3 regions of the Viridibacillus sp. FSL H8-0110 genome follow, and region 3 is predicted to be linked to each of the others. Evidence: riboswitches for the same ligand, from Rfam matches in the RefSeq annotation. Region 3 holds a riboswitch; each other region holds the start of a gene.
What was found. A riboswitch is a leader RNA that binds a small molecule or an ion and turns the genes downstream of it on or off. The one in region 3 is predicted to bind S-adenosylmethionine.
Positions count from the first base shown of each region.

Region 1 (3,288 bases), 3.2 Mb from region 3:
GGCCATCCGTTTCCCATTTCCACATTACTATCTCACCTCATAAATTCCTACGTATATATTAACGTATTCTGACGATTTCAGTTCCATTCATAGCTTCCTTTTGTTACGATAATAATACATAATAACTTGAAATGAGGCGTTTTTCGATGATTTATCCATTTAGAGACAAAAAACCATCTATTGACCCATCCGTTTTTATCGGTGATAACGTAATTATCACTGGCGATGTTACTATTGGACCTGATTCATCTATTTTTTACAATACAGTTATTCGCGGAGATGTTTCACCTACGATTATCGGACGCAAAGTAAATATCCAAGATTTATGTTGTTTACATCAAAGTCCTGCATATCCACTTATTTTAGAAGACGATGTGACAATTGGACATCAAGTAACATTACATAGCTGTACTATAAAAAGAGGCGCTCTTGTAGGAATGGCTTCAATTATCCTAGATGGTGCTGAGATTGGCGAAGGTGCATTTATAGGTGCCGGTAGTCTCGTTTCGCAAGGTAAGAAAATTCCTCCAAACACATTAGCATTTGGACGCCCTGCAAAAGTTATTAGAGAGTTAACAGAGGAAGATAAAAAAGATATGGACCGTATTGTCAACGAGTATTACGAAAAAGGACAATATTATAAATCACTTCAAAAATAATTCAATCAAGATGCCTGAGTATCGTTTTTCAAACGAATTCTCAGGTTTTTTTAATCTCTTGCTATGAGTTTCTTCTATAATATAATAAAAAACATCCCGAACTACAATTGATTACTTAATAATCAACATGTAACTCGGGATATTTTATGTTATTGTAATTTTTCAGATTGAATTAAAGTCCAGCTTTTTCTTTTAAAACGGCAGCTTTATCTGTAGCTTCCCAAGGAACATTCAAATCTGTACGGCCGAAGTGACCATAAGCAGCTGTTTGTTTGTAGATAGGGCGACGTAAATCAAGCATTTTAATGATTCCAGCTGGGCGTAAATCAAATAATTCACGAACCCATTCAACTAAATTTGTTTCTTTTACTTTACCAGTACCGAAAGTATCGATTGCAATTGAAACCGGTTGTGCAACACCAATTGCATAAGCCAGTTGTACTTCACAACGCTCAGCAAGTTCAGCTGCTACGATATTTTTTGCAACATAACGCGCTGCATAAGCTGCAGAACGGTCAACCTTAGTCGCATCCTTACCAGAGAAAGCACCGCCACCATGACGAGCATATCCACCATAAGTATCTACGATAATTTTGCGTCCCGTTAAGCCTGCATCACCTTTTGGTCCACCTATTACAAAACGACCTGTTGGGTTGATGAAGTATTTTGTTTTCTCGTCTAGTAATTCAGTAGGTACAACTGGAGCAATTACACGTGCTTGTAAATCCTCTTTAATTTGCTCTAACGTTACTTCTGGATCATGTTGAGTTGAAATAACAATTGTATCCACACGAACTGGATGATTATTTTCATCATATTCGATTGTTACTTGTGTTTTACCATCTGGACGTAAATAAGGTAACTCGTTTGTTTTACGAACTTCAGTTAAACGTCTTGCTAATTTATGTGCCAAGCTAATAGGTAGAGGCATTAACTCAGGTGTCTCGTTACATGCATATCCAAACATTAAACCTTGGTCACCTGCACCAATTGCTTCAATATCTTCATCTGTCATTGAACCTTCGCGTGCTTCAAGTGCTTGGTCAACGCCCAATGCGATATCAGCTGATTGCTCACCGATTGCTGTTAAAACAGCTACGTTTTCGCCATCAAAGCCATATTTACCACGTGTATAACCGATTTCCATTACCGTTTCACGAACGATTTTAGGAATATCAACATAAGTTGATGTTGTAATTTCTCCTGCTACTAATACAAGACCAGTTGTAACTGTAGTTTCACACGCTACACGTGCATTCGGGTCTTTTGAAACGATTTCATCTAAAATGGCATCCGAAATTTGATCACAAATTTTATCTGGATGTCCTTCTGTTACACTCTCAGATGTAAACAGTCGACGGTTTGTCATTTGGTTTCCTCCTATTATCTGCGAGATTGCCTCGGAAATGATACGGTACTCATTACCCATGTTAGTTCTTTCCAGTAGGATTGAACGCCAAGCCGTTGCTGCCTTTAACACGAGGATTCTAGAAAGTGCCACTATATATAAATAGAACCGCATAAATTACACATACTTATAAAAAATTTAGGAATTGGTCTATTTTAAATAAAAAAACCCTTCCCCCCATTATTACTAATGAGTGGAAGGGAATAATTCATAAGCACCTTTCACTCTTATCGTTCAAGGATCAAATCCTTGCATCAGATTGAGCACCAGCGCATCACATAAAATCACAATGCAGGTTGCCGGGTTTCATAGGGCCTGACCCTCCACCAGCTCGGGATAAGAGTATCCGTTCAATTTCTCATATTAGAACATTATACCTTAGTTGTCAACACCTTTTTTATTTCTAAAAAAAAGTACAACTTTCATGAAAATTAAATGGTAATTAGTATAGATTATTTAACTAAATGTGTTATACTAATTTCCGAAATGAATTATAAATCCCCTCTAATACGAGGAATAATATAAAAAGGATGGTACGTAAAACGATGAATTCAGTAGAAATTACGAATGAACTGAAGGAATTATTGAAAGGTGATAATATTCTGGAACAACTTTCAGTACCACAATTAACAGAAAAAGCTACTTCACGCGGTGAGGCAATCCTAACTGTTGATGGTGCTGTAAGGGCAGTCACAGGAAAATATACAGGTCGTTCTCCTAAAGATAAATATATGGTTGAAGAAGATAGTTCGAAAGACAAAATTGATTGGGGTAAAGTAAACAGACCAATTTCGTCAGATATCTTCGACTCATTATACACTAAAGTAGTAAACTACTTAAAAGAAAAAGAAGAATTGTTTGTATTTAAAGGTTTTGCAGGTGCAGACCCATCATCTCGTTTAGCTATTCGTGTAGTAAATGAATACGCTTGGCATAACTTATTTGCACACCAATTATTCATTCGTCCTACTGAAGAGGAGTTAGAAACTCATGAAGCTGACTTCACAATCGTTTCTGCTCCAACTTTCAAAGCGGATCCAGCAGTAGACGGTACTGACTCAGAAACTTTCATTATCGTTTCGCTTGAAAAACGTATCATCCTAATTGGTGGAACTGAATACGCAGGAGAAATGAAAAAATCAATTTTCGGTATCATGAATTACTTATTACCACAACAAGGTATTCTTTCAATGCACTGTTCAGCAAACGTTGGTGAAGCAG
Region 1 covers NZ_JBBOPJ010000001.1:885,017-888,304, reverse strand. Annotated here, with positions in the region: gene MHH98_RS04480 (alpha/beta hydrolase) at 1-25, opposite strand, end outside; gene MHH98_RS04475 (gamma carbonic anhydrase) at 147-659, shown strand; gene metK (methionine adenosyltransferase) at 832-2,028, opposite strand; SAM riboswitch class I at 2,292-2,410, opposite strand; gene pckA (phosphoenolpyruvate carboxykinase (ATP)) at 2,613-3,288, shown strand, end outside.
Region 1: it holds a riboswitch for S-adenosylmethionine, as region 3 does, so the genes downstream of both, metK (methionine adenosyltransferase) here and MHH98_RS20305 (M20 metallopeptidase family protein) in region 3, are expected to answer to the same signal.

Region 2 (3,288 bases), 710 kb from region 3:
TTTAAAATCGCACGTAAATCTGAAATTTGGTTGCATACAAAGGATATCCCAGGATCACATGTCGTTATTCACTCTTCTGAACCAGATGAACAAACTTTACTAGAAGCGGCAACTTTATCAGCCTATTTCAGTAAAGCACGTGAATCGTCGTCCGTACCTGTCGATTACACAGAGGTACGTCAAGTAAAAAAACCAAATGGTTCTAAACCTGGTTTTGTTATTTACTTCGAGCAAAAGACATTGTATGTAACACCCGATGAAGAATTAATCATGAAATTAAAATAATAAGATTTAAGAACACTTAAAAGGAGTCGCACATTTTTCAAACGCGACTCCTTTTACTATTTACTGCACTGCCTTAATCACTTCTCCGTTGTACCAAATCCTATTTTCACATTATCTAATTTAGCTTTTTCAATCGTTGTTTTTACTTATATTTGGATCATTATAAATAACTTTCTATATAAAGGTAGGACTTTGCTACAAGCATTTGGGCATGCGATAAATTTTCTACTAAGTCTAATCATACTTCAATAATTTTAGTAGTGATGTTAAAAAATACAACAACTAAACTTCATTTTGTTACCTTTTATAACGATTCGATTTTTTGTTTTATGCAATTTCAAAAACCATACGATTTCCACTTGGATCTTCTACAACAAACTCATCCCCTAAATCTTGAATTTGTATTTGTTGTTTAATATAATTTTTTGCTGTCTCATAACTTTCTGTTGTTGGTAATTTAAAACGTACTTCTTTCAATCCTGATTCATTTTCAGCTGCCTTTTGAAGTCCTTCACCCGACCATACATTTCCCGCAAGATGGTGATGATAGCCCCCTACTGAAATAAAAAATGCTGTATCAATAATCATCTGTTTTTCAAAACCTAATTTATTTATATAGAAATCTACGGATTCCTCTATATTTGCTATTCGCAAATGAACATGACCAATTATTGTTTCAGCTGGTAATTTCCCATCTGTTTCAAAATCAGCTAATGGAGCTAACTCTTTGAAATTAAGAGGATTACTTCCACCAGGATACTTATCCCAATCTTCACGATGACGATCCGCATATATTTCTATACCATTTCCTTCAATATCATATATATAAAACGCCTCACTATAACCGTGATCACTCGCACTATCTAACCTAGCAATTGGAATATAGCGTTCAAAGTGCGGGAAACGTGAAGATTGCTCTATCGGACTATCTATCGTTTCCTTATTACGTAGAATTTCGAAAAATTTCGTTGCAAACGCTTCTCTACTTGGTAATAAAAAAGCTGTATGGAATAAACCCGTACTTTTAGCGGTTTGTAATTTTTCCGCGGTTTTTTCTAATTCAAAAATAACGTTGTTACTGCCTTTACCACCAAATTTAGCATGTTGTGTACTTTTTTCTAAAACGACAAGACCAACTACATTTTCGTAAAATGCAATTTGACGTTCCAAATCTTTTACTTTTAAAATGACACTTCCAACTTGTGTTGCAGCATCCAATACAAATTTACCTTGTTTCCCATCAATTCTTTGTACCATCTTTATAACCTCTCTCTTTGTTATTTACCAATTATGGAATAAACGACTTCTATTAAAAAACTCTCTTTCTACATCTTCTAGAAAGAGAGTTGAGGGGGACTAATTCAACTCTTATCTCTCATAATTGCACGCAATCATGTTGAAGTTAGCTCCTTCCTAAAAATTAGGTGTTGCTGAAACTTCAGTGGGCCATTTCCTTCAGTTTCTCAAGTAAAGAAATCCACTTAATATCCCTAGTTAACTTATTGGTTTAATTGATTTTAAAACAATTTCCATAATTAAGCAACATATATACAATTATTTTCTTCATTTAAAATGATTCTTTATAAAGTAGCATTTTGCACAATAAAAAAACTAGCAAGAGATAATTTCTTTTCCCTTGCTAGTTTAAAAGCACCTATATTTGTATTATTATTTTAAGTTCCCGGCTTTTAAATCAGCATGCCATTGTAGTAAACCTGGAATGTCTGATTCATTAATAGCACCTGATTCTTTTGCTGCTTCAACTAATGCTTCAAAGTTTGATAGGCAATAGTAAGGAACACCCACTTCCGCAAAAGCCTGTTCAGCACGTGGTAATTTATATGAATATACTGAAACGACACCAAGTACTTCAGCGCCTTCACGACGAAGTGCTTCTACTGCTGTAATGCTAGAACCACCTGTCGAAATAATATCTTCTACTACAACTACTTTTTGACCTTCAGAAAGCTTTCCTTCTGTTTGGTTACCACGACCATGGTCTTTTGGTTTTGAACGTACATATACCATAGGTAAGTCTAAAATGTCGCTTACCCATGCTGCATGTGGTATTCCCGCTGTTGCTGTACCAGCTACTACATCTGTTTCCGGGAAATTTTCTTTAATAAGCGCTGCAAGGCCGTTTGCGATTGTTGTACGTACTTTTGGAAAAGAAATTGTTAAACGTGTATCACAGTAGATTGGTGATTTAATACCTGATGCCCAAGTAAATGGATCATTCGGACTTAGCTCTACTGCTCCTACTTCTAACATACCTTGTGCTACTTCTTTTTGAATTGTCATTATTGTTGTCCTCCCCATAATTGCTGTACAGCATGGTACGCTTCAACTGGATTTTCTGCTTGTGTAATAGCACGACCTACAACGATTTGCGTCGAGCCTTCTTCGCGTGCAAAATCAGGTGTAGCAACGCGTTTTTGATCATGTGCAACACCACCAACCATACGTATACCTGGTGTTACTTTTAGGAAGCTTTCTCCACATACTTCGCTGATTGCTTTTGCTTCAAGTACAGAGCAGACAACACCATCTAAACCAGCTGATTGTGCAAGTTTGGCATAATGCATTACTGATTGATCTAAAGATAAATTGATTTGTTGCTCGTTTTGCATTTCCTCTTCAGTCGTCGAGGTTAACTGAGTTACTGCAATTAAAACTGGTCGCTTATTACCTTCCTCAGTTCCCTCTTTTAATCCTTCAAGAGCAGCCGCCATCATATTTGAACCGCCTGCAGCATGGACATTGACTAGGTCCACACCAAGTTTTGCTAAGCCCTTCATCGCTGATTTCACCGTATTTGGAATATCATGCAGTTTTAAATCTAAAAAAATGTCGTGACCTTGTGCTTTAATTTTGCGTATAATGTCTGGCCCTGCTTGTAAATAAAGCTCAAGACCCACCTTCACAAATAGTGGCTCATTGAACTGAGAAAGAAATGTCATTACTTTCTGTTCATCTGGAAAATCTAACGCGATAATAGGCTTA
Region 2 covers NZ_JBBOPJ010000001.1:3,389,188-3,392,475, forward strand. Annotated here, with positions in the region: gene MHH98_RS17015 (Rqc2 family fibronectin-binding protein) at 1-285, shown strand, start outside; gene MHH98_RS17020 (VOC family protein) at 613-1,542, opposite strand; SAM riboswitch class I at 1,651-1,760, opposite strand; gene pyrE (orotate phosphoribosyltransferase) at 1,954-2,586, opposite strand; gene pyrF (orotidine-5'-phosphate decarboxylase) at 2,586-3,288, opposite strand, start outside.
Region 2: it holds a riboswitch for S-adenosylmethionine, as region 3 does, so the genes downstream of both, MHH98_RS17020 (VOC family protein) here and MHH98_RS20305 (M20 metallopeptidase family protein) in region 3, are expected to answer to the same signal.

Region 3 (3,288 bases):
TGAGGCTATTGATTTTATAAAGTTGTATTATTCGGAAACGGAGCGATCTGAAGAGGAGTTAGTAAGACGCTTAGTTGAAGTAGAGAATGATATCCAAGATAATGGATATTATGAACATACAATAGATGAACTGAGATTTGGTGCACAAGTAGGTTGGCGTAATAGTAATAAATGTATAGGTCGTTTGTTTTGGCAAACGTTGCAAGTGCTTGATAAGCGGGAATTGACAAGCGAGCACGACATTTTTCAAGGACTTCTAGAGCATATTGATTTTGCAACAAATGGTGGTCGAATCCGTCCGACGATTACAATTTTCTCTCAACCTAACGTACGTGTTTGGAATCATCAATTAATCCGCTATGCTGGGTATGAAACAGCAAATGGCGTTGTTGGAGATCCAGATTCGGTAGAGTTTACGAAGAAATGTGAGCAACTTGGCTGGCAAGGAAAAGGTGGGCGTTTCGATGTTTTGCCACTAGTTATTCAAATTGGAGAAAGAGAACCGCAAGTATTCGATATTCCAGCTGAATATATATTAGAAGTACCAATCCGACACCCTGAATTTGAGTGGTTTAAGGAACTTGGTCTGAAGTGGTATGCGGTACCGATGATTTCGAATATGAAATTAGAAGTTGGTGGTATTACATATGCAGCTGCTCCGTTTAATGGCTGGTATATGGGAACGGAAATTGGTGCGCGTAACCTAGCAGATGATTATCGATATAATATGTTACCGACAATCGCAGAAAAAATGGGTTTAAATACATCTTCAAATTCTTCCTTATGGAAAGACCGTGCATTAGTTGAATTGAATGCGGCCGTTTTATATTCGTATAAAGAAGATGAAGTGAGTATTGTAGATCACCATACAGCAGCACAACAATTTAAACGCTTCGAATCCAATGAACAAACTGCAGGGCGTGACGTAACAGGGAATTGGACATGGCTTATTCCACCGTTATCACCGGCTACAACGCATATATTCCATAAACCATATGACAATGAACGTAAAACACCAAATTATTTTTATCAGAAAGCGCCGTATTGATTTAGAAAATAGCAGGAAATTTATTGCAATTTTCAATGGATTGGCGTAACATGATTTTAATTACTACTAATTCAATAGGTTTTCTTATCAAGAGAGGTGGAGGGACTGGCCCTGTGATATCTCAGCAACCGCTATTAAAGTAAGGTGCTACTTCCAGCAAGTTGATTAAAAACTTGATAGATGAGGAGAGACTTACATACCGAGTTGATTTCTCTAAATGAAATAGAGAAATCGACTTTTTTATTATCATGAAATAAATTTACAGAGCATATAATGAAAAGTTCTAAGAAAAAAATTTAACTCAAATTCAAAGTAAACCTATTTGAATTAAAGGTATAAATTGAGGGAGGAATATTGAATGAGTGCGATAACGCAAAAAGAACTTTTAACTACAATTTATGAAGAAATAGATAAAGATTTTGATGAAATTGTTGGATGGAGGAGATATTTGCATGAGCATCCAGAGTTATCTTTTGAAGAATATGAAACTGCAAAATTTATAGCAGAAAAACTTGAGGGCTTCGGTTTAGAGGTGAAAAAAGGGATAGGCGGAAATGGTTTAATCGGTGTTTTGAAGGGGGATCAAGCTGGTCAAACAATCGCTTTAAGAGCAGATTTTGATGCATTACCAATCGCAGATTTAAAAGAAGTTACTTATAAATCTCAAAAAGATGGTGTTATGCATGCATGTGGTCATGATGGACATACAGCCTCATTACTTGGAACAGCGAAAACGCTAAGCCATTACAGAGAGCATCTGCACGGTAACATCATTTTTGTTTTCCAACATGCGGAAGAAAAACCTCCTGGTGGTGCGAAATTCATGATTGCTGAAGATGTATTAAAGGATGTAGATTATGTATTTGGTGCGCATTTAGACTCGGGTTCGCCAGTTGGAAAGGTATCTGTTGGGGATGGTTTCAAAATGGCTGCAGTTGATAAATTCACAATTAAAATCCAAGGACTAGGAGGGCATGGTGCGAAACCACAGCAATCCATCGATTCGATTATAGTGGGTAGTGAAATCGTTGGAGCGTTGCAAAAAATTGTCAGTCGTCGCTTAAATCCATTTGATGCAGCGGTGGTGACAGTTGGTGTATTCCACGCTGGAAGTGCCTTTAATATCATTGCAGATTCGGCAATTATTGAAGGAACGGTCCGGACGATGACAGAGGATGTTCGGAGTAAGGTAAAAGAAGAAATCTACTCAATTGTCAAAGGAGTAACGGAATCAGCACATGCCACATGTGAAATCGATTATTTGCATGGCTACCCAGCCCTTTACAATCATCCAACTGAAACAGAGCTTGTGAAAGAATTATTTGAAGCAGAATTCGGTACAGAATCTGTGATTGATTTTGAACCGTCAATGGGTGGGGAGGATTTCGCGTACTTTTTAAATGAAAAGCCAGGTACTTATTTTAAAGCAGGTTCACGAAATGACGACGAACGCACTCATTTTGCACATCATCATCCAAAATTTGATTTTGATGAAAGAGCGTTATTAACTATAGAGAAATCATTTGTGAAAATCGTTTCACATTATTTATTTAAATAAGGGGGACTGGAACATGACATTATCTTTTGATCACTTAGTACATTTTGTGGATGAGCCAAAAGAAGTAATTAAGCCATTACAAAATCAAGGAATTTACGCTGTTGAAGGTGGCGTTCATGAAGGGCGCGGAACGTACAATGCACTTAGTTACTTTGATCTAAGTTATATAGAGTACCTTGGTACATACGACAGAGAATTAGTAGCAGGGGCAAAACATTTACATCACAGCCTTATTGAAACAGTAGTAAATAATAAATTCAAAGAAGGTTTCGTAAGATTTGCAGCTCGTACAACGGATATTGAAGGTATAGCAGAGCGTTTGAAAGAGCAAGGTTTATCAGTAAATGGGCCAGTACCAATGAACAGAAAACGACCAGATGGCAGTATTATTAGCTGGCAGTTACTTTATGCTGGTGAAGGAAATGACTCTCTTCAATTACCATTTATTATTCAATGGGACGATAATGACGATGCCCGTAGACAGGAACAAATTGAAAAAGGTGTCATTGGAAATCAACCAGAAAAGTTAGAATTTGCAGGTGTTACTTTTGCTGTAATAGATGCTGAAAAAACTGCTGAAAAATGGTCTCGTTATTTAGGGTTAGAGGTTGCAGAAGCATATGTCGATCCAGAGTTGAATGCTATTGTACAGGTTCTTACATTAGCTGGAGGGGACTTATAC
Region 3 covers NZ_JBBOPJ010000001.1:4,102,037-4,105,324, reverse strand. Annotated here, with positions in the region: gene MHH98_RS20310 (nitric oxide synthase oxygenase) at 1-1,048, shown strand, start outside; SAM riboswitch class I at 1,130-1,235, shown strand; gene MHH98_RS20305 (M20 metallopeptidase family protein) at 1,407-2,606, shown strand; gene MHH98_RS20300 (VOC family protein) at 2,620-3,288, shown strand, end outside.